4 regions of the Peribacillus sp. Bi134 genome follow, and region 2 is predicted to be linked to each of the others. Evidence: riboswitches for the same ligand, from Rfam matches in the RefSeq annotation. Region 2 holds a riboswitch; each other region holds the start of a gene.
What was found. Region 2 has a riboswitch for S-adenosylmethionine ahead of metK (methionine adenosyltransferase). Riboswitches for the same ligand answer to the same signal wherever they lie in the genome.
Positions count from the first base shown of each region.

Region 1: linked by a shared signal. The riboswitch ahead of mtnW (2,3-diketo-5-methylthiopentyl-1-phosphate enolase) and the one ahead of metK (methionine adenosyltransferase) in region 2 are both predicted to bind S-adenosylmethionine.
Region 3: linked by a shared signal. The riboswitch ahead of LQ188_RS00470 (bifunctional homocysteine S-methyltransferase/methylenetetrahydrofolate reductase) and the one ahead of metK (methionine adenosyltransferase) in region 2 are both predicted to bind S-adenosylmethionine.
Region 4: linked by a shared signal. The riboswitch ahead of LQ188_RS07260 (Na+/H+ antiporter NhaC family protein) and the one ahead of metK (methionine adenosyltransferase) in region 2 are both predicted to bind S-adenosylmethionine.

Region 1 is NZ_CAKKLN010000001.1:55,058-62,897, forward strand. Features, by position in the region: gene LQ188_RS00300 (carbon-nitrogen family hydrolase) at 10-792, opposite strand; gene LQ188_RS00305 (pyridoxal phosphate-dependent aminotransferase) at 892-2,064, shown strand; SAM riboswitch class I at 2,196-2,349, shown strand; gene mtnW (2,3-diketo-5-methylthiopentyl-1-phosphate enolase) at 2,455-3,687, shown strand; gene LQ188_RS00315 (2-hydroxy-3-keto-5-methylthiopentenyl-1-phosphate phosphatase) at 3,694-4,347, shown strand; gene LQ188_RS00320 (methylthioribulose 1-phosphate dehydratase) at 4,351-4,980, shown strand; gene LQ188_RS00325 (cupin domain-containing protein) at 5,005-5,538, shown strand; gene LQ188_RS00330 (CobW family GTP-binding protein) at 5,977-6,900, shown strand; gene LQ188_RS00335 (hypothetical protein) at 6,969-7,136, shown strand; gene LQ188_RS00340 (DNA alkylation repair protein) at 7,173-7,415, opposite strand; gene LQ188_RS00345 (hypothetical protein) at 7,525-7,791, shown strand.
Region 2 is NZ_CAKKLN010000011.1:81,626-89,465, reverse strand. Features, by position in the region: gene LQ188_RS23175 (glycosyltransferase) at 1-562, shown strand, start outside; gene LQ188_RS23170 (nucleotide sugar dehydrogenase) at 604-1,905, shown strand; gene pckA (phosphoenolpyruvate carboxykinase (ATP)) at 2,764-4,350, opposite strand; SAM riboswitch class I at 4,768-4,929, shown strand; gene metK (methionine adenosyltransferase) at 5,093-6,286, shown strand; gene LQ188_RS23155 (gamma carbonic anhydrase family protein) at 6,692-7,210, opposite strand; gene LQ188_RS23150 (alpha/beta hydrolase) at 7,421-7,840, shown strand, end outside.
Region 3 is NZ_CAKKLN010000001.1:80,804-88,643, reverse strand. Features, by position in the region: gene metH (methionine synthase) at 1-78, opposite strand, end outside; gene LQ188_RS00470 (bifunctional homocysteine S-methyltransferase/methylenetetrahydrofolate reductase) at 71-1,918, opposite strand; SAM riboswitch class I at 2,023-2,121, opposite strand; gene LQ188_RS00465 (MOSC domain-containing protein) at 2,233-2,883, opposite strand; gene LQ188_RS00460 (Ku protein) at 3,389-4,231, opposite strand; gene ligD (DNA ligase D) at 4,382-6,235, shown strand; gene dapF (diaminopimelate epimerase) at 6,648-7,634, opposite strand; gene LQ188_RS00445 (NCS2 family permease) at 7,817-7,840, opposite strand, start outside.
Region 4 is NZ_CAKKLN010000003.1:274,071-281,910, reverse strand. Features, by position in the region: gene LQ188_RS07280 (LysR family transcriptional regulator) at 1-526, opposite strand, end outside; gene hutG (formimidoylglutamase) at 650-1,606, shown strand; gene LQ188_RS07270 (hypothetical protein) at 1,889-2,044, shown strand; gene LQ188_RS07265 (SOS response-associated peptidase) at 2,105-2,776, shown strand; SAM riboswitch class I at 3,054-3,161, shown strand; gene LQ188_RS07260 (Na+/H+ antiporter NhaC family protein) at 3,352-4,659, shown strand; gene LQ188_RS07255 (chromate transporter) at 5,002-5,547, opposite strand; gene LQ188_RS07250 (chromate transporter) at 5,596-6,225, opposite strand; gene LQ188_RS07245 (LysR family transcriptional regulator) at 6,470-7,348, shown strand; partial or broken gene LQ188_RS07240 (IS1595 family transposase) at 7,565-7,840, shown strand, end outside.

The DNA.
Region 1 (7,840 bases), on a different contig from region 2:
ATGGGTAATTTAATAAAAATCAGGACGGCGATCTTCGAATACAGGTATTTTGTTACGTGCTTCCGTAACTTTATTGAAGTCCAAGGTGCCTGTCAGGAGTTCGTTTCCTTCTCCGGCTTCACTTATGATATTTCCCCAAGGATCAATAATCAGGGAATGACCGGCAAATATATTATTGACATCAGAGCCTGAGCGATTAACGGCTACTACATAGGCTTGGTTCTCGATGGCACGGCTAATCAATAAGGCTCTCCAGTGATCGAGTCTCGGCTTTGGCCATTCAGCCGTAACGAATAGAACTTCGGCGCCTTTAGCGGTATGGGCTCGCTGCCATTCAGGGAAACGGATGTCATAACAAATGAAACCAGCACATATTTTTTCATCAAGAGTAAATAAACCATCCTTTTCTCCTGGCTTCAGGAAATGATGTTCATCCATTAACTGAAATAAGTGAAGCTTATCATATTCTTTTATGAGACTTCCCTGTTTATCGATGATGATCATGGTGTTATAGATTCCCTTGCTTGTTTTTTTCGCAATGGAACCGCCTACGATGTGAATCTCGTGTTTCCTTGCCTGTGTTTTAAGAAATTCAATCGTTTTTTCCGCCTCTTGATCAGCAATCTCATTTAACCTGCTTAAGTCGTATCCGGTTGTCCAAAGCTCTGGTAAAATGACGATATCGGGTTCTGACCGTGCTGCTTTTTCCAACCATTGTTCCGCAACCTGAAAATTGATATCCGGTTGCCCGAATGCTATATCCATTTGAATACAAGCTATTTTCCACTTCATCGTTTAAAACCCCCACATGTAAAAAATGCTTTACAAGACTATGATAAACATATATCATTTGTGTCTAGAATTTCAAGAAATTTCAGAGAAGGTGTATAAATGGTGCAATTCGAAAAATCCAGACAGCTTCAGGACCTGCCCAAGCAGTTTTTTGCCTCACTAGTCGCAAAAGTCAATGCCATCACGGAGCAAGGACATGATGTCATTAATTTAGGCCAGGGAAACCCTGATCAGCCGACACCAGACCATATCGTGAAAAGCTTGCAGTCTGCCGCTGAAAAAACGATTAATCATAAATATTCGCCATTCCGGGGGCATCAATATTTAAAAGATGCTGCTGCCGTCTTTTATGAACGTGAATTCGGTGTCAAGCTGGATCCGAAAAGTGAAGTGGCGATTCTCTTCGGGGGAAAGGCAGGCCTTGTCGAACTGCCGCAGTGTTTATTGAATCCGGGTGATACGATCCTTGTTCCGGATCCCGGCTATCCGGATTATCTTTCCGGTGTTGTTTTAGCCCAGGCAAAGACCGAATTCATGCCCTTGACAGAAGAAAATGATTTTCTTCCAAAATACAGTGACATACATAAAGAAGTGCTTGATAAAGCCAAAATGATGTTCTTGAACTATCCGAACAATCCCACAGGTGCTTCTGCAACTGAAAGTTTCTTTGATGAGACCGTCTCTACTGCAAAAGAGCATTCAATTTGTGTGGTCCACGACTTCGCTTATGGGGCGATAGGATTCGACGGAAAAAAACCGATAAGCTTTCTCCAGTCAGAGGGAGCGAAGGAAATAGGAATAGAAATATACACACTATCGAAAACATACAATATGGCAGGGTGGAGAGTCGGCTTCGCAGTGGGGAATAAGAGTGTCATAGAAGCTCTTGAACTATTACAAGACCATCTTTATGTGAGTCTCTTCCCGGCGATACAAGAAGCTGCCGCAAGCGCTTTGCTTGACTCGCAGAGCTGTGTAGAGCAGTTAGTGCAGATGTACGAGGGGCGAAGGAATATTTTCATTGAGGGATTGAGGGCAATCGGCTGGGATGTCAAAGCTCCTGCGGCATCATTTTTTGCCTGGCTCAAGGTACCTAAAGGTTTTACGTCCGAGAGTTTTGCAGACTATTTATTAACGCATGCCCACGTTGCTGTTGCCGCAGGGAATGGATTTGGTGAATTTGGCGAAGGTTATGTCAGGGTAGGGCTGCTGACTTCGGAAGAACGGCTGAAAGAGGCTGTGGAACGGATAAGTAAATTAAAATTATTTTAACCACAATGATATATCCGATTAATTCACCCTTAAATAGTTAAAACTTATTGACAAAGTAGGGATTACCTGTCAGAATACAAAATAAATTCTTAATCTTTCGATACTTGGATGCAAATTTATATATCAGCGTTTTCTTATTTTGAGCAGGTGGAGGGACTAGCCCTATGAAGCCCAGCAACCGACCGTAATTCCATTGTAAAATGGGGCGGAATTCTTCGCCGGATTTTTCTTGAAATCCACAAGGCACGGTGCTAATTCTTGCAGCCAATGGCTGGGAGATAAGAAGATGGCTTATTAAAGCCTCTTCTTTATGAAGGGGCTTTTGCCATTTTGAGACCATTTCAGGTTAATGACATCGAGAGTTTACTAACGTGATATAGGAGTGATCAAATGAGCGAGATAGTCGCTACTTATTTAATTCATGATTCTAAGGGAAATCATGAGAAAAAAGCAGAGAGCATTGCCTTAGGTTTGACTGTCGGGACATGGACGGACCTGCCCCATTTAGTCCAGAAACAACTGGAAAAACATAAGGGACGCGTCGTATCGGTGACACCACTTTCCGAAGAAGAGAGGGCAAACAGCTACTTTAATCGTAAAGTATACCGTTCGCTTATTAAAATTGCCTATCCGGCAAGGAATTTCTCCAATGATTTACCTGCAATCCTAACGACGGTCTTCGGCAAACTTTCATTGGACGGGGAAATAAAACTTATCGACTTGGATTTTGTCGGTGATATCCAAAAAGCCTTTCCCGGGCCGCAATTTGGCATTGAAGGCATTAGGAAAAAGATTGGCGTATTTAACCGGCCCCTGGTGATGAGCATCTTTAAAGGTGTATTAGGAAGAGACCTAACATTCCATAATGAGCAACTGAGGCAACAAGCATTAGGAGGTGTCGACCTAGTTAAAGATGATGAGATCCTCTTTGACCAGGAACTGACTCCATTTTTCGATAGAATAAAAACGGGAAAAAGAATATTGAATGATGTCTATGAAACCACTGGCCACCGAACTTTATATGCAGTCAATCTATCAGGGAAAACATTTGAATTATTGGATAAGGCAGAGCAAGCGGCTGATGCAGGGGCAGATGCCTTGTTGTTCAACGTTCATACATATGGTTTGGATGTATTGCAGGCCTTGAGTGAACATGATCGTATCAAGCTGCCGATCATGGCGCACCCCGCATATAGCGGGGCATTGGCAGCTTCATCATTTTATGGGGTCGGCTATCCATTATTGCTTGGTAAATTAGTAAGGTTATCAGGTGCGGATTTATCCTTGTTCCCGTCCCCTTACGGAAGTGTCGCACTTGAAAAAAAGGAGACCTTGGCGATTGCAGAAGCTCTGACAAAAGATGAACTTTCATGGAAAAAAGCCTTCCCGGTTCCCTCTGCTGGCATTCATCCGGGCATGGTTCCGGATCTAATCAAGGATTTTGGAATCGATAGTGTGATTAATGCCGGAGGTGGAATTCACGGGCATCCTGATGGAGCAGATGGCGGGGCAAAGGCTTTCCGATCCGCTGTGGAAGCCGTACTGGCAGGAAAGGAACTATCTGAAGCGGCTGCTGAGGATGAAACACTAAAAAAAGCTCTTGTGTTATGGGGAGGCCTATAAGAAATAATGAAACCGATCATCTTTTGTGATTTTGACGGAACGATCACCAACTCGGATAATATCATTTCCATCATGAAGAAATTTGCGCCTCCGGAATGGGAAGCGTTGAAAGACGGTGTCCTTCAGCAAAAAATCAGTATATCTTCGGGAGTAGGGGATATGTTTTCCCTGCTTGATAGCGGCTTGAAGGATGACATCATCCAATATGTAAGAAAGACGGCCGGCATTCGTCCAGGGTTTTATGAATTCGTTGAGTATACGAAACAAGCCAACATCCCTTTATATATTGTAAGCGGGGGCATGGATTTTTTCATTGCACCGCTTTTGAATGATATCTTGCCAACAGAGTCCGTTTATTGCAACCGTGCATTTTTTGATAAGGAAAAGATTTATATTGAGTGGCCGCATTCCTGTGATGATCAATGTAATAATGGATGCGGTTGCTGCAAGCCATCCATTATGAGGGAAATTGCGGGTGCGGAAGTTTTTAAATTCGTTATTGGAGATTCAGTAACGGATTTTGAAGCTGCAAAACAGGCGGATTTTGTCATAGCCCGTGACATACTGCTTGAAAAATGCGATAGCGAAGGGATTCCACATCAAGGTTTTGAAACGTTTTTTGATGTAATTGATATTATTAAGCAGCAGATGGGTGGGTAAAGCGTGAATAATCATTCTAAAGAATGGCAGGAGCTGGCAGATATTAAAGCTGAACTGGCCGAAAGGGATTGGTTTATGGGAACTAGCGGGAACTTGTCCATTCGGGAGCCCCAAAGCCCTTTCTTTTATATTACGGCAAGCGGTAAGGATAAAAGGAAGCAATCGGATTCGGACTTTTTACTGGTGGATTTAAAAGGAAAGCCAGTTGAAGAAACGAACCTAAGACCATCGGCCGAAACTTTACTTCATACAGTCATTTACCGGAAAACGAATGCGAACTGTGTACTCCATGTCCATACAGTTGAAAATAATGTGATATCCGAATTGTACGGGGATGAAGGCCAAGTTTCTTTTCGTAATCATGAAATCATTAAAGCGACCGGTCGGTGGGATGAAGATTCGGAACTTCGGATTCCAATCATATATAATCATGCTGACATTCCGCTGTTATCCGATAAGTTCGAGCCACATGTCGAAGAAGACTCTGGCGCCGTGCTGATCCGCAATCATGGTATTACGGTTTGGGGTAAAAGCGGACTCGAAGCAAAGAGAATACTTGAAGCTTGCGAATTTTTATTTCAATATCAACTGTTGCTTAATCAACAAAAGGCATTTGCAGTTTCTTTAAGATAAACACTAATGAAGGAGGAATGAATGATGGCGACGATCAGATTCCAGGAAACAAACGAGGTTATTGAAAACAGTGAACAGGTAAAAGGCTTTTTAGAAACACAAGGGGTTATTTATGAGCAATGGGACATTTCTAAATTACCGGCCCATCTCGTGGAAAAATACGATCTAACAGATGCTGAAAAGGAGGAAATCCTTGTAGCATTCCAATCAGAGATAGCGGAAATCTCCGAAAGAAGAGGCTATAAAGCGCATGATATCATCACATTATCCGATGCGAATCCGAACTTGGATCAAATGCTTGAAAACTTTAAGCAGGAACATCACCATGAAGATGATGAAGTGCGTTTCATAGCAGGCGGTACGAGTATCTTTGCGATTGAAGGCAAAGAGAAACAGTGGTTTGACGTGCGCCTTAATCCAGGTGATCTTATTAGTGTACCAGAATCAACAAGACATTATTTCACGCTTGCAGAAGATAGAAAAACTGTTGCTGTCCGCATTTTCGTTACAGCGGCAGGATGGGTGCCGATTTACGAAAAAGACGAAGTTCAAGCATGAATCAATGTTAAAAAACCAGCTTACGGGCTGGTTTTTATTTGTAGAAAAAAGGGAAGTCGGGATGATCTCACCTAACCTTGATTTTATAAAAAAACATGATTAATCCCTTTGTGTTTTTTCTATTTTATAGGAAAGAAATCTCGCAAGATTGAAGAAATTTGCGACACTCCTGCCGAATAACTGGCTAGCCGAGGCCCCACAGACGCTTGCGTCGAGGAGGCTCGGGAGACAGTCGGCGGAAAGGGAGCGGATTTCTGAAATCGACTGGACGTTTTTAAATAAAAAACTGCAGTCGAACTCGCTTTTCTTCGAATTTGCCTAGTCTGAAACCAGCTTACGGGCTGGTTTTTTTATGTGAATCCGGCAAGTGCTTTAGTAAGGTAATTATGATAAAATTTAACGGAATCGAATTTAACAGGATCATAGGAGCAGATAAGAATGAAAACAACCGAAGTGTACATATTGGGCGGCTTTCTCGGCAGCGGGAAAACGACGCTTCTTCGAAATATATTAAAGCAGGAAAGTGACGCGGGCAGAAAAGTGGCCGTGCTTTTAAATGAGCTCGGCAGTGTATCGGTTGACAGCGGACTCATTGGTGATGGAGTGCCTCTGAAGGAGTTGTTTGACGGGTGCATCTGCTGCACAATTCAAGATAAACTGGAAGTTCAGCTTCATGAATTGCTAACCGAAAATGACTTGGATGCGGTTTATATTGAAACGACGGGCGCTGCTCATCCAGTTGAAGTATTGGATGGCATCATGTCCCCGATCTTCGCCAAAAGGCTGGAGTATAAAGGGATTATCACCGTGGTCGATTTATTAAGGTGGCGCGATCGCGAGGAACTGTCTCCGCAGCTTCGACAGCTGCTTGCCGAGCAAATCCACCATGCCGATTTCATACTATTGAATAAAGCGGATTTAGTAAGTGAGATGGAGGCCGCACAGCTGATATATACGATACAGGCACTGAATACGGATGCTGTATGTTTATTGACGGAGTATGCAGACGTTTCCTTGAAATCATTGCAAGGGATGCAAAGAAATCGGCAAAATAGCCATCAAAAGCTTGATGTACATGACAATTTGCATTTAACTGCAGTCGTTCATACCTTTGAAGGTGCCGTGGCACAAACCGACTTTGAAGAGTGGCTTAGGTCCCTGCCGGAAACGGTATATAGAATGAAAGGATACATTTCCTTTACACATTCACAATACCCCCATTTATTTCAATACTCCTACGGAATGCCGATGTATATGAATGAAATGATGAAAATGCCATTGAATATCGTCATCATCGGGGAAAAGTTGGATGAGGAAATGTTGATCGGTCAGTTGAAAGCTTTGGAAGCGAGAGCGGTCTGATAAACGTTTACCGCCCATAAAAGAAGGGAAACATATAAGAAGACTTTCTTATCAAGGAGGCGGTATTAATGCCATGGAATAAGAACGATTACCCAAATTCGATGAAGAATCTAGATAAAGATGTCAGGGAAAAGGCTATAGAGATCGCGAATGCATTATTGGATGAAGGATATGAGGATGGAAAAGCCATTCCAATTGCCATAGACCGGGCTAAGATGTCGGTGGGAAAAGATTGAAAAAATGGTCAGACCCATTTGAGGGTCTGACCATTTTTATTCTTGCATTCCAAAGGCGGCAAATGTCTTTTCGTCTTCTATTAATCCGCACGCAGCACATTGCACCCGAACTTCAGGACCATTATATGCTAGATGGAACGGCTGAAGGGAATCGTTCGAATATTGTTCAACAATCTCACCGGATTGCGGATCCTTTTTAACAGGGGTTGCTACTTGCTGAATGAGATTGAAGCGAGATTTATTTGTCCGGCAATTCGGACAGCGGTATACTTGAGACACTGTACTCACTCCTTTTTTGAATTTTAAAAAGCGTAATCGTATTATTAAGATAGTCTTTACGAACTTGATCAATAATATGTATGAATTAGTAATGGATGGAAGGGATACTATGAAGGAAAATATCAGGCAAGAAGAATTACTGGTGGCTTATTTAAGCATATGGAACAATCGTAAGGTGACCGATGGAGGTGGAAGGGAAGTTTTGCCGGAACTCGTCCGCCGTGAGCTTTTGGATGAAAATGCCCATCCCCGTGCCCGAAAACCAGTATTGGAGAAATTTTACCTCTCCATTAAACGCGTGATGGAATCTTCGCTTTCGGAAGAAATGAAAAATGCAATCGTCATGCTCTATATCACTGAATTGGAAAGATTATGATTCCAGATTGTGATACGGGTGCTTGTTAGCAAATATTCTTATCCGCTTC
Region 2 (7,840 bases):
GCTGCTCGATTTGCCAGAGAATGAACCGATTTTGCTATACCAAGGCGGCGTTCAAATGGGAAGAGGGTTAGAGCAATTGGTTGATGCTGTACCGATGATTGAGGGCGGGACGGTAGTTTTTATCGGAGATGGAAGAATCAAGGATGATTTAATGAAAAAAGTAAGCGACATGAATCTGGAACATCGTGTGAAGTTCTTACCGAAGGTTCCGGTCGACGAGCTGCTCCATTATACAAAAAATGCGTATTTAGGTTTTCAGATATTGAATAATGTCTGCTTTAATCACTACTCCGCTTCTTCAAATAAATTGTTTGAATACATGATGAGCGGTGTGCCTGTGGTTGCCTGCAGCTTTCCTGAAATTCAAAAGGTTGTCGATACGGAAAAAATCGGTGTATGTGTCGATTCACATGATCCAAAATCAATTGCCGAAGGCGTCAATTACTTATTGAAACATCCTGAAAAAAGGGCGGAAATGAGCAATAACTGCCTGAAGGCGCGGCAGAAATACAATTGGAAACAAGAGAAGGAAATCTTTATCGAAATCTATCAAACAGCCTAACAAATTTGAGTGTAGCAGAAAAATAGATAGGAGTGGTTTATATGAAACTTTGTACAATAGGACTTGGTTATATAGGACTTCCGACTTCTTTAATGTTTGCGAAACACGGTGTCGATGTTGTCGGCGTGGATATCCATCCTGAGATTATTTCCAATTTGAATAGCGGCAGGCTCCATATCGAAGAACCTGGATTGGAGGAGGTATTGCAAGAAGTGCTTAATTCCAATAAGTTCCGAGCTGCGTTAAGCCCGGAACAAGCGGATGTTTTCATTATCGCAGTTCCTACTCCAAATAAAAAGGACATGCATCAATCATGTGATTTAACTCATGTCATGGATGCAACCTCAAACATTCTTCCTTTTATCAAAAAAGGGAATGTCATCATTATTGAATCGACGATTGCGCCAAGAAGCATGGATGATCATATTAGACCGATGATCGAGAGGTCTGGACTTACAATCGGAAAAGACATTTTCCTAGTTCATTGTCCGGAACGTGTTTTACCTGGAAGGATTCTTGAAGAGTTGGTTCATAATAACCGTATCGTCGGGGGCATCACGGAAACATGCTCATATAAAGGAAGCCTTGTTTATAAAACCTTCGTTCAAGGAGAAATCATTCAGACGGATGCGAAAACGGCTGAAATGTCCAAACTGATGGAAAACACCTTCAGGGATGTCAATATCGCCCTTGCGAATGAGCTGACGAAAATCTGTTTCGAGCTGGATATCAATGTTTTGGATGTCATATCGATGGCAAACAAACACCCTCGTGTAAATATTCACCAACCAGGACCAGGAGTTGGCGGCCATTGTTTAGCGGTCGATCCGTATTTCGTCGTTGCAAAGGCACCAGAGCAAGCGAGAATCATTAAATTGGCCCGCGATACCAACGTATCGATGCCTTATTATATCGTTAATTCCGTAAGGATGATGCTAGAGGGGATCCGGAAGCCAAAAGTAGCTGTTTTCGGTCTTGCATACAAAGGCAATGTAGATGATATTCGTGAAAGTCCCGCCATTGATGTCGTCAATATCTTGATGGGGATGGAAAACATGGATGTATCCTTGCATGACCCTCATGTCCAATCTGGAAAGATGCCAGTCGTATCAGTGGAAGACGCTGTAAACGATGCCGACTTGATACTTGTCCTGACCGACCATGATGAATTTAAACAAATGGATTATGATAATCTATCAAATCTCATGAGAAATAAATTGATTTTGGATACACGCAATTGCATTGATGCAACTAAAACAGATGTCCCGGTGGCCAATCTGGGCAATATATATCAATACAAAACGATGTCCATGAAAAAAGCCAGGAATAAAGCGATCATCTAAAAACTTGGACAAACATCGATATGAAGAAAAGGACCAAGCGAGAGCTTGGTCCTTTCACGTTTCAGTTTAAATTCGCCCCATTTCCGCCAAGCCCCCGCCAAACAATCTGGCGGGGGCTTGGCTAGCCATATATTAGGCCGTTGCCGCCATTATTCGGCCTAAACCGTACTTATTGACCTAAGACGCCGTTATTGGACGTACAGGGCACATTATGCGGCCGTTCACCGCAGAAAATCGACCTACAGGGTACTATATCCGACCGTTGTCGCAGAAAATCGACCTACACGGCACTAAATTCGACCGTTCATCGAAGAAAATCGACCTACACGGCACTGTATTCGACCGTTGTCGCAGAAAATCGACCTACACGGCACTGTATTCGACCGTAGTCGCAGAAAATCGACCTACACGGCACTAAATTCGACCGTTCATCGAAGAAAATCGACCTACACGGCACTAAATTCGACCGTTCACCGCAGAAAATCGACCTACAGGGCACATTATTCGACCGTTGTCGCAGAAAATCGACCTAACACGGCACTAAATTCGACCGTCCACGAATTTATTCGATCTACACCTAACTATTCGGACTCCGAAGCATTTTTTTTTTAAGGTCCACGAATTATATCCGCTTCATTTCCGCCGACTGTCTGCCAAGACTCCTCGCTGATGTATCTAGCGGGGTTTTGGAGAGCGAGTGGCAGGAGTGTAGCAAATTTCTGAGGATTCCATTCAAAAAGTAAACAATGAATGAAGGATAACGAAGAAATGTTTTGAAATCATGGTTCGGGATGAGACATTTCTTGTCGACAAACTGAAAGGACCAAGCAAGAGCTTGGTCCTTTTGTGTACAATTTATTAAGCTGTCGGTCCGCCAAGTTCTTCGATTTCACTTGGAACGCTGCCGAATTTCTTGAAGTTAGCACGGAATTGTGCGGCAAGGTCCGTTGCTGCTTCTTTATAAGCGGCAGGATCTGCCCAAGTCTTGATTGGCTGAAGCACTTCATCAGGAACACCAGGAACATGAAGCGGGATATCCAAGCCGAAGATATCATCTTTGATCGTTTCGATGTTCGCTAATTCACCTTCAAGTGCCGCTTGTACCATTGCACGAGTGTAAGCAAGTTTCATACGGCTTCCAGTTCCGTATGCTCCGCCAGTCCATCCAGTGTTGACAAGGTATACCTTTGCATTGTGCTCGTCAATTTTATCACCAAGCATCTCAGCATAGCGTTGAGCTGGAAGAGGTAAGAATGGAGATCCGAAGCAAGTGGAGAATGTAGCTTCCGGTGAAGTTACGCCTCTTTCAGTACCAGCCAATTTACTAGTGTATCCGCTTAGGAAGTGGAACATTGCCTGTTCTTTGGAAAGCTTGCTGATTGGAGGCAGAACGCCTGAAGCATCAGCTGTTAAGAAAATGATTGTATTTGGATGTCCTGCAATACTTGGGTTCACGATGTTATCGATCGCTTGCATTTGGTAAGCAGCACGAGTGTTTTCAGTCAATGAACTGTCATCATAGTTCGCTTCACGTGTATCCGGATCAACAACAACATTTTCCAATACGGCACCGAAACGGATTGCATCGAAAATTTGTGGTTCTTTTTCACGTGAAAGATTGATCGTTTTCGCATAGCAGCCGCCTTCGATGTTGAATACGCCATTAGAAGACCAGCCGTGCTCGTCATCGCCAATCAGTTTACGGCTAGTGTCTGCTGATAAAGTTGTTTTGCCTGTACCGGACAGACCGAAGAATAAAGCGACGTCCCCTTCACGTCCTACGTTAGCAGAGCAATGCATTGGAAGGATTCCAGCCTCTGGAAGTAAGTAGTTCATGATCGAGAAGATCGATTTTTTCATTTCTCCTGCATATTCCGTTCCGCCGATCAGGATGGTACGGCGTTCAAATGAAACGATGATGAAAGTTTCGGAAGTGGTTCCGTCCACTTCTGGGTCTGCTTTGAAGTTAGGTGCAGAAAGGATTGTGAATTCAGCTTCGTGACCTCTTAGTTCCTCTTCATTTGGACGGATGAACAAAGTATGGGCGAAAAGGTTATGCCAAGCATATTCATTAACAACACGGATTGGAAGACGAGATGATTCGTCTGCACCAGCGAAACCTTTAAAAACAAAAATCTCTTCTTTTGCTTTTAGGTAGTCAACTACTTTATTATATAGTTTATTGAACACATCTTCGGAAATTGGCTGGTTCACTGAACCCCAATCGATTTTATCTTTAACGGATGCTTCTTCCACGATAAATTTATCTTTAGGTGAACGACCAGTATATTTGCCAGTTTCAGCTTTTACTGCGCCGGTTGATGTTAAAACGCCTTCATTTCTGCTTAATACTTTTTCGACCAATTGAGGAACTGAAAGTTGAGTTTGCACATTGTTTCCTGTTAATAACTGGTGTAACTCATTAGAAACATCTACAGAATTCATATATGAGGTACCTTCCTTTGTTTAAGTTTTTAGATTACAATTAGTATAACACATTCATTTAAATAGTCTATACTATTTCTTCTAATTTGTGATTATTTTCAGCTGGCCGCGTTAATCATTTTATTCCGGCAGGAACCGAGTCAGGATTATCACATATACTTTAATGAAGTCAATTTTATTTTAATAGGAAGTAAGTAAGCAATATATTTCCAATGGTGAAGTCGTTTTTCGTATGCTTAATACTTATTATTAATGGCAATTTCCAACATTTCTATTCGTATTTTGCATTGTAAACCCTTCTAAGACGCTGTATCAACACTTTTTTCAAAAGAAAGCCATACTGGGCGGAAATGTTCTTTTTAGAAAAGCATTGACAAATTCCAACTAGATACGATAATATCTTAAATTGTACGGATTCTCTTATCCCGAGTTGGTGGAGGGACAGGCCCTTTGAAACCCAGCAACCTGCCATATTGAACTTGACTCCAAGATCGATCGCCGAAAATAAAGCGAAGATCTTCAAGGAATAGTGGTGATGGTGCTAACCTGAGCAAGGTAAAAACCCTTGAACGATAAGAGTGAAAGGATAGAAGACAGAATTTTAAACCTTTCCTCATTTGCCAGGGAAGGTTTTTGTGTTTTTCATAAGTAATTCTGTGTCTATAGTTGAAACTAATGAGGGAAACGAGTTCCGTAAAAATCAGGCTTATGCCTACAACATACTAACTTCCAAGGAGGAAATATGATGTCAAAGAAACGTCTATTTACTTCTGAATCTGTTACAGAGGGCCATCCGGACAAAATTTGTGATCAGATTTCAGATTCCATTTTAGATGCTATCCTAGCTAAGGATGCAAATGCACGTGTTGCGTGTGAAACTAGTGTAACAACAGGCCTTGTACTTGTTGCTGGTGAAATTACAACGTCCGCTTACGTGGATATTCCGCGTATCGTTCGTGATACGATTAAAGGAATTGGCTACACACGTGCGAAATACGGTTTCGATGCTGAAACTTGTGCAGTGTTGAGTTCCATTGATGAGCAGTCTGCCGATATCGCAGCTGGAGTCGATAAAGCATTGGAAGCTCGTGAAGGAAACATGTCAGAGGAAGAAATCGATGCAATCGGTGCAGGGGACCAAGGTCTTATGTTCGGATTTGCTTGTAATGAAACAGAAGAGCTTATGCCGCTTCCGATTTCATTGGCGCATAAACTTTCATTCCGCCTGGCTCAAGTTCGTAAAGATGAAACTCTTGCTTACTTACGCCCTGATGGTAAAACACAGGTAACTGTGGAATATGATGAGAATAACCGTCCTGTACGTGTAGATACGATCGTTATCTCTACACAGCATGATGCTGAAATTACGCTTGAACAAATTCAAGCCGATCTAAAAGAACATGTGATCAAAGCGGTCGTTCCAGCTGAATTGATCGATGCTAAAACTAAATACTTCATCAACCCGACTGGCCGTTTCGTAATTGGCGGACCTCAAGGGGATGCGGGTCTTACTGGACGTAAAATCATCGTTGATACTTACGGCGGATACGCTCGTCACGGCGGCGGTGCATTCTCTGGTAAGGATGCTACTAAAGTTGACCGTTCTGCTGCATACGCTGCTCGTTATGTTGCGAAAAACATCGTGGCAGCCGGCCTTGCCGACAAAGCGGAAGTTCAATTGGCATACGCAATCGGTGTGGCAGAGCCTGTATCGATTTCAATTGATACGTTCGGAACTGGTACAGTTAGCGAAGAAGTCCTTGTTGACCTAGTTCGTGCTAACTTCGACCTTCGTCCAGCTGGCATCATCAAAATGCTTGACCTTCGTCGCCCGATCTACAAACAAACAGCTGCTTACGGACACTTTGGCCGTACAGATGTCGATCTTCCATGGGAACGCACGGACAAAGCAGAAACATTAAAAGCACAAGCGTAAATCATATAAAAAAGGTGTCCCGCAATTTGCGGGACACCTTTTTTTTGTGGATTAATTTTGCCGTCAGCGGGAATAATTCAAGAAATCCCAAAGAAATATAAAATACGTGCAAAACTCGTGAGTTAAAGTCGTTTACAAGTTTGTTTGGGTCATCAAATCGTGAGGTTGAAGCGTTACTCTAGAGTTTGTAGCAAGTACTCGAGAGTTTAGAGCGTATACTCGAGAGTTTAGAGCGTATACTCGAGAGTTTAGAGCGTATACTCGAGAGTTTAGAGCGTATACTCATGAGTTTAGAGCATATACTCATGAATTTAGAGCGTATACTCGTGAGTTTGGAGTAAATACTCGTGAATTTGTAGCAAATACTCGTGAGTTTGAGTACAATACTCGTAACTTTCAGTCAATTCACTTTATGCGTTCCGCCGTTTTATAGTATTGTCCTTTTTCGGCATATTCGCGAACGATGCGTTCCATATCCTGGCGATCTTCTTCGTTGATTTCGCGAATGACTTTAGCTGGCCGTCCGAATGCCAGCATGTTCGGTGGAATGACTTTACCTTGTGGAACGAGGCTGCCGGCACCGATGAAGGCTCCTTCGCCGATTTCAGCTTCATCAAGTATAATCGATCCCATGCCGATCAGAGCTCCTTTACGGATTTTACAGCTATGTAAAATGACCTGATGGCCAATGGTTACTTCATCCTCGATGATCAATGGATTATTTGGGCTTTGGTGCAGGACGCTGTTATCCTGTATACTGACTTTTTTCCCGATGATGGTTGGGGATACATCACCGCGAATGACGGAATTGAACCAAATTGATGTTTCGTCGCCAATTTTGACATCACCTGTCACGACAGCATTCTCAGCAATATAAGCGCTTTCGGCGATTTCAGGTTCTTTGCCTTTATACGGATAAATAATCATTTTCAATCATTTCCTTTCCGAAGTGAATGTTTTTATGTATTATTTTAATATACCGTATGCAAATACACTTGGCTATTTATAATAGCAATGTACAACTTGTTAGATTTCTTTTTTGTCGAAAATCACGAATATGGTTATAATTTATATATATTATTTTAACTATCATGGATCGTACACAACAAGTGAAAAGTGAAAGGGGGATTTCGAATGTGGAAATGGGAGACAGAAGGAGACGCAAAGGGCGTCATTGTCATCATTCATGGGGCAATGGAACATCACGGACGTTATAAGTGGGTAACACAAATGTGGCTTTCGGCTGGATACCATGTCGTCATGGGCGACCTTCCTGGGCAGGGTATGACAACTCGCGCCTACCGGGGACATATCGATTCCTTTGATGAGTATTTGGACGAAGTGAAAAGCTGGATAGAAGAGGCTTACGAATATTCGTTGCCGGTCTTTTTACTTGGACACAGCATGGGCGGTTTGATTTCGATACGCCTTCTTCAGGAAGAGGAATGGGACATTGCAGGGGTGATTCTTTCTTCTCCATGCTTGGGCCTCGTGACGAAGCCGCCGAAGTTCCTGACAACCATCTCGCATGGTTTGAATATCGTGATGCCTAAG
Region 3 (7,840 bases), on a different contig from region 2:
TTGAAGCATGGTTCCCATCGCCCCATCAAGTAGGAGAATCTTGGAATTTAACTGATCTTGAATCGCTTTTTTATTCATGTACTGCCACCTCTGATGTCTGTTTACTATCGACTTTTCTAATATATTTCGTAAGTTCCGCCGTCATTTCATAGCGAAGGAACGGAGTGATTAAATATATGCCCTTGAATTTTTCCCTTGCCGCGTCCACCAGTTCCCGCGCGATATTAACCCCTTCAATCCTTGACTTTACAGGGTCATCCCCCGCTAAAGCCATTGCCCTTCTTACGTTATCAGGCAATTTGATGCCTGGGATCTCATTATGGATGAATTCTGCGTTCCGGGTGCTTGTCAAAGGCATGATACCGATGAAAATCGGGGTTTCTAAATGTTTTGTAGCTTCATGTACTTCTTCGATTTGCTCCACCGAATAAATTGGCTGTGTCAAAAAGGATTGAGCACCACAGGAAATCTTCTTTTCCATTCTCAGTACTGCTTTATCCAAATATTTCACATTCGGATTAAACGCTGCCGCAATTTTAAAATTTGCCCGTTGCCCCAGACTTTGACCGGAATAGGAAAGACCTTCATTAAATTGTTTGACCATGCTTATAAGGTCGAAGGAAGATAAATCATAAACCGAAGTGGCACCCGGGAAGTCCCCTATTTTTGAAGGATCTCCGGTGATGATCAATAATTCATTCAGCCCCACCGTCTGCAGACCCATTAAATGTGATTGCAGGCCAATCAAATTTCGATCACGGCATGTTATATGCACCATCGGATTAATATTCAATTGGTTCTTCAGTAGGTTAGCCAGAGCATCATTCGATATCCTTGGTGAGGCAAGTGAATTATCCGCTAGTGTAATGGAATCGACCCCTGCTTTTTTCAAAACCTCTGCACCGGTCATGAAGCTCTCTATTCCCAGCTTTTTAGGTGGATCAAGTTCAACCAGGATCGTCCTTTCCGTCTTGGCCTTTTCGTACAGTGGAAGTTCCAATTCTCTTTCGTTCACTTCAATTATTTCTATTTCACGGGATTTCGTAACTTTCTCTTTTACGGGAGCAAAACTTCCGATCGCATTCTTTACAGCTTGAATATGCAGTGGCGTCGTTCCACAGCACCCGCCTATGATAGCGGCACCTTGCTCACGAAGTTCCAGGGCACTTGAACCGAAATATTCCGGCACGGCTTTATAGACGAGCCTTCCATCCACATAATCAGGGAGGCTGGCATTAGGGTATATGGCAATCGATGCTTGCTTTGGCAAACTCACTTCTTCCAATGCCCGGATCATATGATGTGGACCAAGACGGCAATTCACCCCAACAACATCGGCACCCAATTGCTCGAGTTTTTGAAAGGCTTCATTTAAATGGATTCCATTTTGGAGATTACCCAGTTCATGCATCGAGACATTTGCGATGATCGGCAGTCCAGTTTCATTTTTTACGATTTGCAGAACGGTTTCCAGCTCTTCCAGGTCATAAAATGTTTCCAAGAGAATCCCATCAGGGTTTTCCATCAACAGACTGTATAGCTGTTCACGAAACCCCCGTTTAATCTCTTCCAGGCTTAAATCCGATTTTCTGATACTCCGTTGTGCCCCTATGGTACCGAAGACATAAGCCTTTCCTTTTGCCGCTTTTTTAGCAAGAATGACTCCCTGGCGATTGATTCTGCTTACTTCATCTTCAAGTCCATACCGTTTCAATTTGTTGAAATTGGCTCCGTATGTATTCGATTGAAGGATATCTGCACCAGCTTCCAGATAGGCACGATGGATAGACTCTATTTGATCCGGATTCGTGCAGTTTAATTCCTCATAACATTGATCGATGCCATTTGAGTACAATAAGGTCCCCATTGCCCCTTCCCCAACCAGCATTCTTTCTTTCACTTCTTTACGAAAATTCATCATTACACCCTCTCTCAAAAACAGTCCTGTTTTTGTCGTATTTTATGAGTATGAGAGAAAAGGAAAAAAAACCTTCTCAAAGAAGAAGGTTTTTTGAAACATTCTCCTCATCTATCAAGCTCTGCTTGCTGGATTTAGCACCTTTGCCTAAGCTGGTTGCTGAGGTTTCTTCGGGCCAGTCCCTCCACCTCTCTCGATAAGATCCATTTATATAATTTTCACAAGATTTCAAAATTAGATTATATTTAATTTACATTAATAATCTGTCAATTTCAATACCTGATCGACATTTTTTTCACTTTTGCAAAAATGATTCAATCTTTTGCAGCCTGAACCCTCTTCAAGATTCTTTGTTTCCAGTCTTCCGCTAATGGGTCCAGAGTAAGTAAAGCCATGGCGCCTTCCAGCCCATCTCGTTTATGAAGGATTACCTCTGCTGCATAATGAACTGAAATTTTTTCTTGCAAACGATCTATTAGTACGATCTCGTTTTGTTTATTTATCGTTCCTTCTTGAAGTACTCTTGCAAAATAACCAGTGAAACTCGTTTTCAGCACGAGTTCCAAAAACTTAGGTTCTTGATTGAAGTGGGAAATGGTCGAACAAGGTATCCTCCCCTGGTTAATTTGAACAATCACTTCGCCTATTTGATAAATATCACCGATAAACATGGTTTCTTCCCTCATCCCCGCTACGGTTAAATTTTCACCGAATGCTGGGATATCCAGCTTTTTAGAGAATCTTTCATTCCATAATGAATAATGCTCAAAGGGGTAAAAGCACAAAGCCCGATCAGGACCTCCATGGAACTTTTCATTACCTACCCCATCACCAATTATGCCTGATTTAGTCACTTTCACATGATCCTGTGCTTGTTTATCCATGGCTGAAAAGATATCGACATTCGAAAAACTTTCATGTTTCGGCTTTCCGGCCTGTAGTGATTTGATTTTTCCATTTTCCATTTTGCATCTTCCATTCATATTTAATTTATATCATTCTATATGTATAAATTATACTAAAAATCCATTATATTCAGTAGTTTTTAAACATATATGAAGTGAAAAAGCCACATGAGCCGTTAAATGGGCGAAATATCATTGATTTCCAGAAAAATTCATAGGTTAGTTTCAGTAATTTTGTTGCTATTTCAGAATTAAATATGGTAGAATATGAACACAATATATAGTCGAAAACTACAACCGTTCGCCTATATGTTGATTTTCACGATTGAATTCCTCATTGTCGCTCTTTAGGGAGCGAATTTTTTTGCCTTCATTATCATCCATCATTTTCTTTTAGTTCCATTCTAATCCTTAAATCGTGATTCACTTACCTATTTTCACTTTCATTCCCTATTCAAATACCTCCCTGTAAAGTCACTTTCATTCCCTTATAAGAGGCCTGATTCCTTGCTAAAACAAGCAGAAAAGCCGAGCGACACCATATGTCTTCCGCTCAGCTTCCTGTTTAAGCTTGTTTCTTTTTTTTTGGTGCCGCTTTCTTTCGGGTCGTCTTTTTCTTTTCCGGTTCATCATGTTTCGTACGGTCAATGGATGCCTGTAATGCCTCCATTAAATCGGTTACATTGTTGGAAACTGGTTCTTTTGTTTTGGCTGTAATCGTCGTCTGTCCCGTTTTCTTTGATTCAATCAATTCAAGTAAAGCGGTTCGATAGTCATCGGTGTATTTTGTCGGATCGAAAGTGGTCGTTAATTGATCTATTAATAATACGGCAGTATCGATTTCTTTTTTTGCAATGGTATCATTGGCGGGGATATTCGGAACATCCGCTGTGGAACGGACTTCATCCGGATAATGAATCGTTTCCATCACCAAGGTATTATCAACGACTCGGATTACCGCCATTTGTTCTTTAGAGCGAATGATGATTTTTGCTAATCCTACCTTATTCGATTCCTTGAGGGCCTGCCTCAAAAGGGAATAAGCTTTTATCCCTCCATCATTAGGGGACATGTAGTAACTCCGATTGAAATAAATGGGATCTATTTCTTCAATTTTAACGAAATCCACAATTTCCACGGCTTTTTCTTCGTTTTGTTTTTTCAGTTGCTCTAGTTCATTGTCTTCCAATACAACAAATTTTCCCTTTGTATATTCAAAAGCGCGGACTATATCATCCTTACCCACTTCTTTCTGGCATACCGGACAAACTTTTTCGTATTTAATCGGTGAATGACATTCCTTATGCAACGTCCTTAAAGAAATATCCTTATCCTCCGTTGCAGCATGAAGTTTGATCGGAATGTTCACCAAACCGAATGATATGCTCCCCTTCCACATCGTATGCATATTCGTCACCTCATAACTTATTTTTAAAGAGAAGAACAATTTTATTATTCCCCTTTGTTCAAAAAAAACCGAAAAAACAATTGCCAACTCTAACACTTCGTTTTTTTGGCAAAATAATGTTAATCAATTTTTTGCGGAGGTGATACAAAAATGAAACCGATGCTGCCAACATATTACCCCGAAGCCCCCAGCTCCAAGGATTGGCGTTATGAAGTCAAATATGACGGCTTTAGGGCTATTTTAACGATAAACTCCGATACCATAAGCATTTCAAGTCGGAACGAGAAGGAATTATCACCACAATTCCCAGAAATCATTGCTTACATCAAAGAACTGGACCTGGAAGAATATCTCCCGCTTCAGTTGGATGGAGAATTGGTCTGGCTTACCAATGAAGCGAAAGCGGACTTTTTTCAAATACAGTGGCGAGGACGCCTTGGTAAACAATCCCTAATATCCGAAAAATCCCGCTTTTCCCCATGCCGGTTTATAGCGTTTGACCTGCTTCGCATCAACGGAAAAGACTTAGCAGCTAAACCTATGGAAGAACGTAGAGAATTGATGTTGAATATGGGGGCAAAACTTGGCTTTCCTATTCCGCCTGATCCCAACGATAAGGCTTTGATACAATTAATAGAAAGTTTTGACGTTTTGGAAAGTGCCTTGAATAAGGTCACCCTATTAGATGGCGAAGGGGTTGTAGCCAAGGAAATTAGGGGTACTTGGCAAGAAGGAAAACGTACTACATCTTGGATTAAGGTGAAAAACTGGAAAACCGTTTCTTGTTTCATTACAGCATTGCACAAAGAAAATGGTTATGTTTCCCTCGCAGTTTTCAAGGAAGGTGCCGTAACGAAAATCGGAAGTGTTAAAAATGGACTGAGTGCTCAAGATAAAAGTATATTGCATCAACTGATAAAGCAAAATGCATCAAACGAAGACGCACAATTTTTTTATATCCATCCATCCATTTGCATAGAAGTTCAATTCTTACACGTATACGAGGAAAATGAATTGCGTGAGCCCCAGTTTTCGCAATGGCTTTTACAAACGACTCCCGATGAATGTACCTGGGAGAAATTTGTGCTAGGTCAATACACATTTCCAGATACGGTACAAATAACTTCCAGGGATAAACCGCTTTGGATAACTGAAGGTAAACAGGTGGTAAAAGTTGAATACCTTCATTATTTACGTGAGGTTTCAGCTTTCTTCTTACCCTTCTTGAAGGATAAACTGCTTACGACGATCCGCTATCCTCATGGCACTTTGGATAAAGAAAGATTTTTCCAGAAAAACAAACCTGATTATGCGCCGGCTTTTATTAAAACGTTCATGGATGAGGATATCGAATACATGCTGTGTAACGATATTGAAACGCTTCTTTGGTTTGGTAATCAGCTTGCATTGGAATTCCATGCCCCATTTCAGAAAGCGGGTAAAACAAGACCTGACGAAATCGTCTTGGACTTGGATCCCCCATCAATCGAATTTTTCTCCTTTGCAATAAAGGCCGCACAGGAAATTAAAAAAGTGATGGAATCATTAAGGATTAAAGCTTTTGTAAAAACTTCAGGTAATAAAGGACTGCAAATTCACATCCCACTGCCTGAAGACAGATTTACTTATCAGGAGACACGCATATTCACCGACTTTCTCGGTGACTACTTAACAAGTTCCAATCCAAATGATTTTACAACCGAAAGAATGAAAATAAATCGGCACAATCGACTTTACTTGGACTTTGTGCAGCATAGTGAAGGAAAAACCATCATCCAGCCTTATTCCCCACGGGGAAATTCTTTCGCAGGTGTGGCTACTCCTTTGTTTTGGAAAGAAGTGGACGAAAATCTCCAGTTAAAGGACTATACGATTGAAACCATCCCAAACAGAATAAAAAGGGATGGATGTGCTTTTGTGGATTACAGACTTGTCGATAATGGACCAGCCTTTTTGGAAGTTTTGTCGTTCCTAAAACAAAAAAAAAACCAACAACTGAAATAAACCCAAAGAGTCAGAAGTCGCTTTATTAATTAGGCAACCTTGAGGGAATGTAAAATGTAGCGTTGGAACGTAGGGCACTCGCTTTTCTTCGGGTTTGCCGACCTAATGGGATTCGAAATGGTCTTATCCCGAAACCCTTTCTCAATTTAATATAGAGAATACAAGACTGGCTTTCACAGCATGATTTTTTACTGTTTTATATGAGATGAAAACTCACTGGATTGAAGAAATTTGCGACACTCCTGCCGAATAACTGGCTAGCCGAGACCCCACAGGCGCTTGAGCCTAGGAGGCTTGGCAGACACTCGGCAGAAAGGGAACCGATTTCTGAAATCAACTGCAACTTTTTCAAATAAGAAAACTACAGGCAAACTCGCTTTTCTCCGAGTTTGCCTGCAGTTTGAAGATTTCTTTATAATTTTGTTTTCAAATAACTTTGCACTTCATCCTGAAGCTTGGCATATAAGCTTGTTTCCAATTCAAAATCCTCTTTTTCAAGCATTTCAAATTTTTCAGGCTGATCTAAATCTATTTCAAACGATACCTTGAATTCATAAGTTGCGTTCCCGATTAAATCAATTGAATACTTTTGGCTTTCTTCATCATGATGGACGACACATTTCACTTTTCCGCCGTTATTGTAGACAGATATTTCACTTTCCAACGCGTTTAAACCAACAGAGCATGTTACAAGGCTTGAAGCCGACATCGCCGTTCCACATGCATTCGTGAAGCCTACTCCCCGTTCGAATGTCCGCACATAAATGCTCCCTGGTTCCAGCTCTTTCACAAAGCTGACATTGACACCATCAGGGAAAAGTTCATTTGGTTGATTGACCTTTGTTGAAAGTTCTTCCTGCAAATCACTTTGTAAAACATCACTATCGACGAGTGTGATCAAATGTGGATTAGGAACCGCCAATGCCGAAAATAGCAGGGTATCATGAAGTTCCGGCAATGGTTCGTTTTGCAGCTGTTCTTTAGCCAATACAAGAGGGAGATCCTTCACATTGAAACTTACTGGTGAAATTTCTACCTTGAAAGTCGGAATGCCCTCATAAATATCTTCCGTTTTTTCCACGAGTAGATCTGCCTTCATGGTTTCCACGATCATTTTATCTAGCCCTAGAACGTCGTTCGCGTAACGTGCAACACAGCGAAGTCCGTTGCCGCACATCGAGGCTTCAGATCCATCCGCATTAAAGACACGCATCCGGCAATCGGCATGTTCACTTTTCATTACGAACAAAATACCATCCGCTCCAAGCTTCTCCCTATTGCATAGGGCCTTCGCGAAATTTTTCCGCTCTTCTTCAGTAAACGTCAGGGTTGTAGTCAATTCATCAATGATTAAGAAATCATTTCCTGAACCATGGCTTTTTAAACCTTCAATAATCATCCTGTCACATCCTCTAATATGCTGCTTTTCATTTATCATTTTTTAATATTCTATATCATAGCATTTTCAAGATGGATGTGTCATCGCGTAAATCACATTAAATCCATTTTTTCCAACGAAAAAACAAATAAGAAGAGCGGTTGGAATAAGAATTAACTCATTCCAACCGCTCTTTTGAATAATTAACCGATCATACCGATGATGAA
Region 4 (7,840 bases), on a different contig from region 2:
TTAACTCGTCATCTTTATGGATCAAAAGCATGAATTTTTCATTATAAAGGGGAGTGGACAGAATTTCATCGTTATTGATGGGCTGGTTCGTGATGGTGAAATGAACATTATACCGATTTAACGAATCGAAAACTTTCTCTTCCCCTAATATTTCCCTTACTTTTATATGAATATTAGGATAATTGATTTTAAAATTCCTGATTATCTTCGGAAACCAAAATTTGAATGATTCTATGGAACCTATACATACTGTTCCGCTTCCAACATCCTTCATTTCCCTAAGTTCCACTTGCAAATTATCGAATCTTCTTAACAGGTCAACAGATCTCGTATAAAAAAGACCCCCTGCTTCCGTAAGCTCAAGACCCCTTGTATTACGTTCCAAAAGCTGTAAACTAACTTCATTTTCTAATTTCATTATGGCATTACTTAGGGAAGGTTGTGATATATGCAGCATTTTTGCCGCTTTTGAGAAATTCTTTTCCTGGACGGTGGTAGTGAAATACCGAAGTTGACGAAGATCCATTTATGCTCCTTTCTATAGCTTTAAACTATAGATATATTGAATTTTTGTATTGGTAATTATATATTATCTCATCTATAATTTTTAAAAAAGATATTTCGGAATTTTTTAAATAAAGGAGAAATTATGTATACTAATCCGACTTCAAAATATTGGAATGGAAGAATTGATTCCCAATCTGACATGGACAGCTTCAGATACCACCAAAGAGTACGGTTGGCTCCGATATCGGAATTAGCCATCTCTTCCAATGCATCAAAGACCTTTGGGTTGATTGGCTTCAAATGTGATGAAGGCGTCAGAAGGAATAAAGGCAGGATTGGTGCTGCAGAGGGGCCTGATCATATTAGGCAATACTTGGCGAAATTACCCTGTCATTTACCGTCCCAAACTGAGCTGGTGGATGCTGGCGATGTAATATGTGAAAGTACGGAAATGGAGGCCGCCCAATTCGAACTGGGATCGGCTGTTGACCGGATATTGGAGACTAAAGCGATTCCTATCATACTTGGGGGAGGGCACGAAACCCTGTATGGCCATTATCTTGGGATTAGGAAATCCATTGGACCAAAAGCTAGATTGGGGATCATTAATATTGACGCGCACTTTGATATGAGGCCCTATGAAAAAGAAAGTTCATCAGGAACGATGTTTAAGCAGATTTTGGACGAAGACCAAAGTTGTGGATATTTATGTGTCGGAATTCAGAAGCAGGGGAATACAAAGGCACTTTTTGAAACCGCTGAGAGGAGTAAGGTAGACTACATATTGGAAGAAGATTTGTCATTGAACGAAATGGATGAAACAAAGCGGCGGATAAATGAATTCGTTAATAAAAATGACTACATTATGCTTACATTATGTACGGACGTCATTGATTCAGCATATGCACCTGGGGTGAGTGCTCCATCGCCGTTTGGACTGAATCCGAAATTGGTACGTGCGATTATTAGGCATATCGTATCGAATGAAAAAATCCTCTCCTTTGACATTTCGGAAGTGAATCCTTCGTTGGACGAAAATAATAAAACCGTAACATTGGCAGCACATTTAATAAATGAAGTTTTGCTGCATTTTAAATAATGAATGGATATGGAAGAGGGCAATTCCAATTTGGTCCTTCCAGCTTTCCTCAATGTTATCTCCATACTCAATTATAAGTATTGAAACTAAGTCCTTTGGCAGCACCCAGGCTGTCCGTGAATCATTCATGGACAGTCTTTTTTACGCCTCCTTTACACGCGTTAATGGTCGGGGCCATTGCTTGACTCCCCGTTATAGGATTAACCATGGCTCTGCCAAAGTTCACTACTGATACTTGTGGGTTTTTGGTTTATAATAACAACCATCTAGGGGGGATTTTTTATGAATGAATATAAAGTGACGGTCAGGAATGGCAGTACCTTGATCTTGTCGGAAATCATTAAAGCTGAAGATGAAAGAGAAGTCCTTGGAACTCTTTTGATTTCCAGCGAATTATTTAATCAACCATTTACCGACATCAGGATTTTAGAACGCTGATTTGTGCCTGTCCGTTCGATTTGTTACACTGTAATAAATTCTAATACGGTAGGCGATAGTATGTGTGGACGTTTTACCCTTTTCACTGACATTGAAGAAATAAAAGATCGGTTTGATATTCAGGGATCGTTTGATGGGGAATACCAATTCAGCTACAATATTGCTCCCTCCCAATCCGTTCTCTCCGTCATTAATGACGGGGCAAGGAATCGACTTGGATATCTTCGGTGGGGACTCATTCCTTTCTGGGCAAAAGACGAAAAAGTGGGCTACAAAATGATCAATGCCAGATCGGAAACCATTGCTGAGAAAGCAAGCTTCAGGAATGCGTATAAGAAGAAGAGATGCTTGATAATCGCTGACTCTTTTTATGAATGGAAGAAGACACCGGAAAGAAAAATACCGATGCGAATAAAACTGAAGAATCATGCTCCATTTGGAATGGCGGGTATCTGGGAATCCTGGAAATCACCTGAAGGCATCAGCGTCTATTCATGCTCCGTTATAACAACCGTTCCTAATGAGCTAATGACCAGCATTCATGATCGTATGCCTGTCATCCTTAAACCAGAAGATGAAAAAGAATGGTTGAGTCCAACAAATAATGATCCTGCATATCTGCAGCAGTATTTAAAGTCATTCGATTCGGAACAGATGGAAGCCTTTGAGGTATCGACTGATGTGAATTCGACCAAAAATAATTCATCTAACCTAATACAACAAATTTGCTGAGAGGTCATAAGACCTCTTTTTTATATGAATTCCGTCCCGATAAATGAAAAAAACTGATTAACCGCACATGTCAAGATTTCTTTATAAATAGTAAGGAGTGCATGTAAAATACTTAAAATTAACCCTTGCGAAAATAGACAAAATGCTGTACTGTTATATTTGCTTTTCAAAACGACTTTCGATGTCACTTTCACAAACTCAGATGGTTTCAGCAAGTTTCCAGTGTGGTACTTTTCTGGAAGGCATCGTAATATTTGATAAATTATATAATGTAATCTTCTTATCAAGAGAGACGGAGGGACTGGCCCGAAGATGTCTCGGCAGCGGACTTAAATGGAGTGCTGTGCCAAATCCAGCAGGCTGATTTTTGCCTGAAAGATAAGGAGGGTGTTTTTTATAAATTAAAAGACCTCTTCTTGTTGTTAAATAGAAGGGGTCTTTTTTATGCCAGTTTTTTTGCTATATCTCCAAGACTAGATAATCAGGTAGGTTCAAATTGGAGTTATTTGCGAAAGCTGTTAATAGAATAAGAGCTGTGACACCTGTCACGGGAAAAATAAAAAGAGGTGTACATCATGAGTGCAAACAATAAAGGGAATCCATGGGCATTGATCCCATTTGTCGTATTTTTAATTTTATTTATAGGGTCCGGAATCATCACTAAAGATTTTTATTCATTTCCGGTGATTGTTGCAATTTCAATTGCTTCGGCAGCTGCATTGGCAATGAATCGGAAAGAGACATTCAATCATAAGGTTGATATCTTCTGTAAAGGTGCCGGGGACGCCAATATTATGTTAATGGTTATCATTTTCCTTTTAGCTGGCGCTTTTGCCGAAGTTGCCAATGGCATGGGAGCAGTTGAATCAACAGTGAATCTTGCCTTAGCTGTTTTTCCGCAAAATCTATTAATGGTAGGGATATTCATTATTGCTTGTTTTATTTCTTTATCCATGGGGACAAGCATGGGAACGATTGTTGCATTGGCACCTATCGGGGTCGGGATTAGTGAGCAAACAGATATTTCGCTTGCCCTATCAATGGCGGCCGTTATTGGTGGTGCGATGTTTGGGGATAACCTTTCCTTCATTTCAGATACGACAATCGCTGCAGTTCGAACTCAGGGAACGAAAATGAAGGATAAGTTTAAAGTGAATTTTTTCATCGTTTTACCTGCGGCCATCATCACATGTGCAATCCTTGGAATTTTAACAATGGGTGAACAAGCTGACATCTCCCAACATTCTTATAATTGGGTGAAGATTCTTCCATATCTTTGCGTATTGATCACTGCATTGGCAGGAGTCAATGTGTTCCTGGTCCTTTCCATCGGAATCGTATTTGCCGGAATTATCGGCTTGGCTGATGGAAGTTATAAACCGTTGGGTGTCATTCAAAAAGTTGGAGAAGGAATGGCGGGAATGTATGAAATCTCCTTCCTTGCCATTTTAATTGCAGGTATGGTAGCTGTTATCAAACATAATGGTGGCATCGATTATCTACTCCACCTAGTGACCCGAAATAGCAAATCAAAAAAAGGGGCGGAATTCAGCATTGCAGGGCTTGTTGGTTTGACAAACCTTTCAACGGCAAATAACACGATTTCGATTATCATTGCCGGGCCACTTGCCAAAAATATCGCTGAAAAGTATGGGATTGATCCGCGTAAATCAGCGAGCTTGCTTGACATATTTGCATGTTGTATCCAAGGGTTGATACCATATGGAGCACAACTGCTTGTTGCAGCAGGGGTAGCAAAGATTTCTCCGATAAGCATCTTGCAGTATTCATATTACCCAATACTAATTGGATTTTGTGGCGTCATTGCCATCTTGATTGGTTTTCCACGGTTTCAGCCGGGAAATAATGGATCGAAGAACTAAAAGTTAAAACAAAGTTGATTGGAGCGGGTGTGCGATACTCCTGCGGGAAAAGCGAGTCCAGGGGAGACCCCGCAGGCGCAAAGGCGCCGAGGAGGCTCCCGGACCGCCCGCGGAAAGCGAGTGCCTGGAGGGGAAATCAACGTTCAAATTGTACAAACCCCTAAAATTTCATCGAGTTTGTCTACAGTCTGAACACCCTGAATCATTGGATACAGGGTGTTTTTTGTATGGTAAATACATAAACATTATCAAGTTTTCTCCCATTTATATAGTATCAATCATTCTTCAATTTTTCTGCTTAATTCCGGTCCAAATTAATGATGGTTGTGTGTGCGACACCTGTCATGAATAGAGGACAACACCAACTAAACCGGAAAGGATAATGACATAGGCTGGGTGCCAGCGTAATTTCATTAGGGCAAATAACGATAATCCAAAAACGAGTAATAAGCTTATCGCATGCCAAGAAAAGTTCAGCGCTATCATATTATTGGAAAGTGCAAAGCTGATTGCTGCAAAGAGGATTAAACTAGTGACAATGGGTCTTAGTCCATAGAACATGGATTGAATAACTGGGTAATGATTCAATTTGCTGAAGAAGGTGGCTATAACGGTTACGAATATAATAGCAGGAAGCAAGATTCCGAAAGCAGATGATATGGCCCCTGCAAATCCAGCAGTAGAATAGCCAACAAGAATGGAACTATTGGCAGTGACAGGTCCTGGGGACATACCGGAAATCGCGATGATATCAGTAAATTGCTGCGTCGTCATCCATCCATGCTGTGAGACTTCCGATTCTATTACGGGAATCATGGCGTATCCGCCTCCAAACGATACAAAGCCGATAATAAAGAAGGTGCTAAACAACTCCCACAATTCCATCATTCCATCACACACTTTCTTGAAAATTAGTTAGACCCTTTTTTGATATACCTATATGCCAGCACCCATGAAAGGTTCGAAATCATTTTCTTCATTTCCTATATCTTTTCTGTCCAACTTGACATCGTAACCTAATTTTCTCTTAATGGAGATGGTCACAATACCAGCAAAAGCTCCTGCTAATATAACCATCACAGGGTGCAGAAAGAAAAGGACTGGAATTCCTACTATTAAAATGCAGAAAGTTGTTTTGTCTACAACAGCCGTTTTTCCTATCTTGATAGCCGCATAGGCGATGATGGCTACTATGGAAGCTCTGATCGATATGAATGCGGATTCTATCTTCGGATTATCCTGAATGAAAAAATACAAAATGCCGAGGAGCAGAACAATTAAAAAGGTAGGTAATGAAACACCGATCATGGCAGCCATTGCCCCCTTCATTCCGGCAATCCGATGGCCGATAAAGGTGGCGGAGTTAATGGCGACAGCTCCCGGTACGGACTGAGATAACGCAAAAACATCCGTAACTTCTTCGCTTTTCATCCATTTTCTCTTTTCGACCACTTCCTTTTCTATTAAAGGGATCATCGCAAACCCGCCTCCGAATGTGACAGGTGCTATTTTAAAAAAGGTCCAAAATAATTGGAATAGAGTTTTCCATTGTCCTTTCATTGACATCAGTCACTTCCTTTGAATGCATTGTTAAATCTTATTATTAACATATCAAAGAAAAAGGGATGGGTAAATTGCAACAAAATCATCGGGTATAACAAAACGTTATACCCAGAAGATTTATCCGTTTTATAAAGAATGCCGCCAATAATTGAATAGCCTCAGAATGTATCACACTATTTTCATTTCACCATTTACCTAATGATGCTATCATTTTAATAAACTATCTAAAAACATGGAGGTCGTTTTCATGAAATTGGAAAATCTGAAAATGTTTTGTTTAGTGGTGGATGAAGGAAGTTTAAGCCAGGCGGCGAGGTTAAGTTTCCTATCTCAGCCCGCTGTAACACGGCAGATCCATCAACTGGAAAATTATTATAACACTTTGTTATTCGACCGTGAGGAAGGAAGGCTGAGAGTTACAGAAGCAGGAAAGCTGTTATACCCTTTTGCAAAAGCCATAGTAAATGACTTCAACCATTCAAAAGAAGTGATTCAGCAATCGACGGGGAAGTACAATGCAAATCTAATAGTAGGGGCTTCCTTGACTATCGGCGAGTATTTGTTGCCGAGCTTGCTTGGGAGATTTAAAAAACAGCAGCCAGAAATAAAAGTGACATTGACGATAAAAAATACCCCCCGGGTTCTGGAGGATCTTTCAAACGATGTCATTGATTTGGCCTTGGTGGAAGGACTTGTGGAAAACACCGATTTTATTGTAGACAAGTTCGCCGAAGACGAATTGATATTGGTATGTCCATCCGACCACCCATGGAAAGACAGAAAAGAAATTCAGCTAGATGAATTGGGAAATGAAAGGATGATTTGGCGTGAATCCATTTCCGGAACACGGCTTATCGTAGAAAACATGCTAAGGGAGCATGGGGTTTTAGAAAAAATAGAAAGCTACATGGAGATTGGCAGTACACAAGCGATAAAAAGTGCGGTTGAAGCAGGACTTGGAATCAGCATTTTGCCAAGGTTGACAGTGGCCAGGGAATTGGAGCAAGGCTTTTTGCGGGAAGTGGATATTTCCAGAATAGATATGGCAAGAAATTTATGGCTAGTCAGGAAAAACAAGCGATTCAACAAAATAGGGGTGTCTAAATTTGTTGATTTTCTTCGATAAGGAATGAAAAGCTACCTTTATGTACCATTACAATTTGGCAGCGTTTTCAGTTTTGTGGGAAACGGTGTGGCCCCGGACACCCTGCCTTGCAAAAGTAATAGCAAATTGAATATACGGCATTGCGTATTCATAAAAGCTCTTCCCTATCGGGAGGGGCATTTTGTATTTGGTTCTTCAGCCTTCGGTTAGACAAACAAAGGGATTGTTATTTTTTATATAGGCCATGTTAAATAAGTAAAGAAGCTCGCCGAAGCATTAACTGAAAGCGGTAAACAGGAACTTGTATATTTCTTGCAGTCTCGAACGAAACCGATGTCGGCTCCTATTCGTGCAATTGATGAAATCCAGGAACAAAAGCATAAAGCTGGTCTTGTCTGCCCACATTGCGACAGCCATTTTGTTGTGCGATTTGGTAAATTCGTTATCAAAACACGTGCTGGACAGGTGAAACAGAAGCGTTACCGCTGTAAAGCCTGCCATCAAACCTTTAAC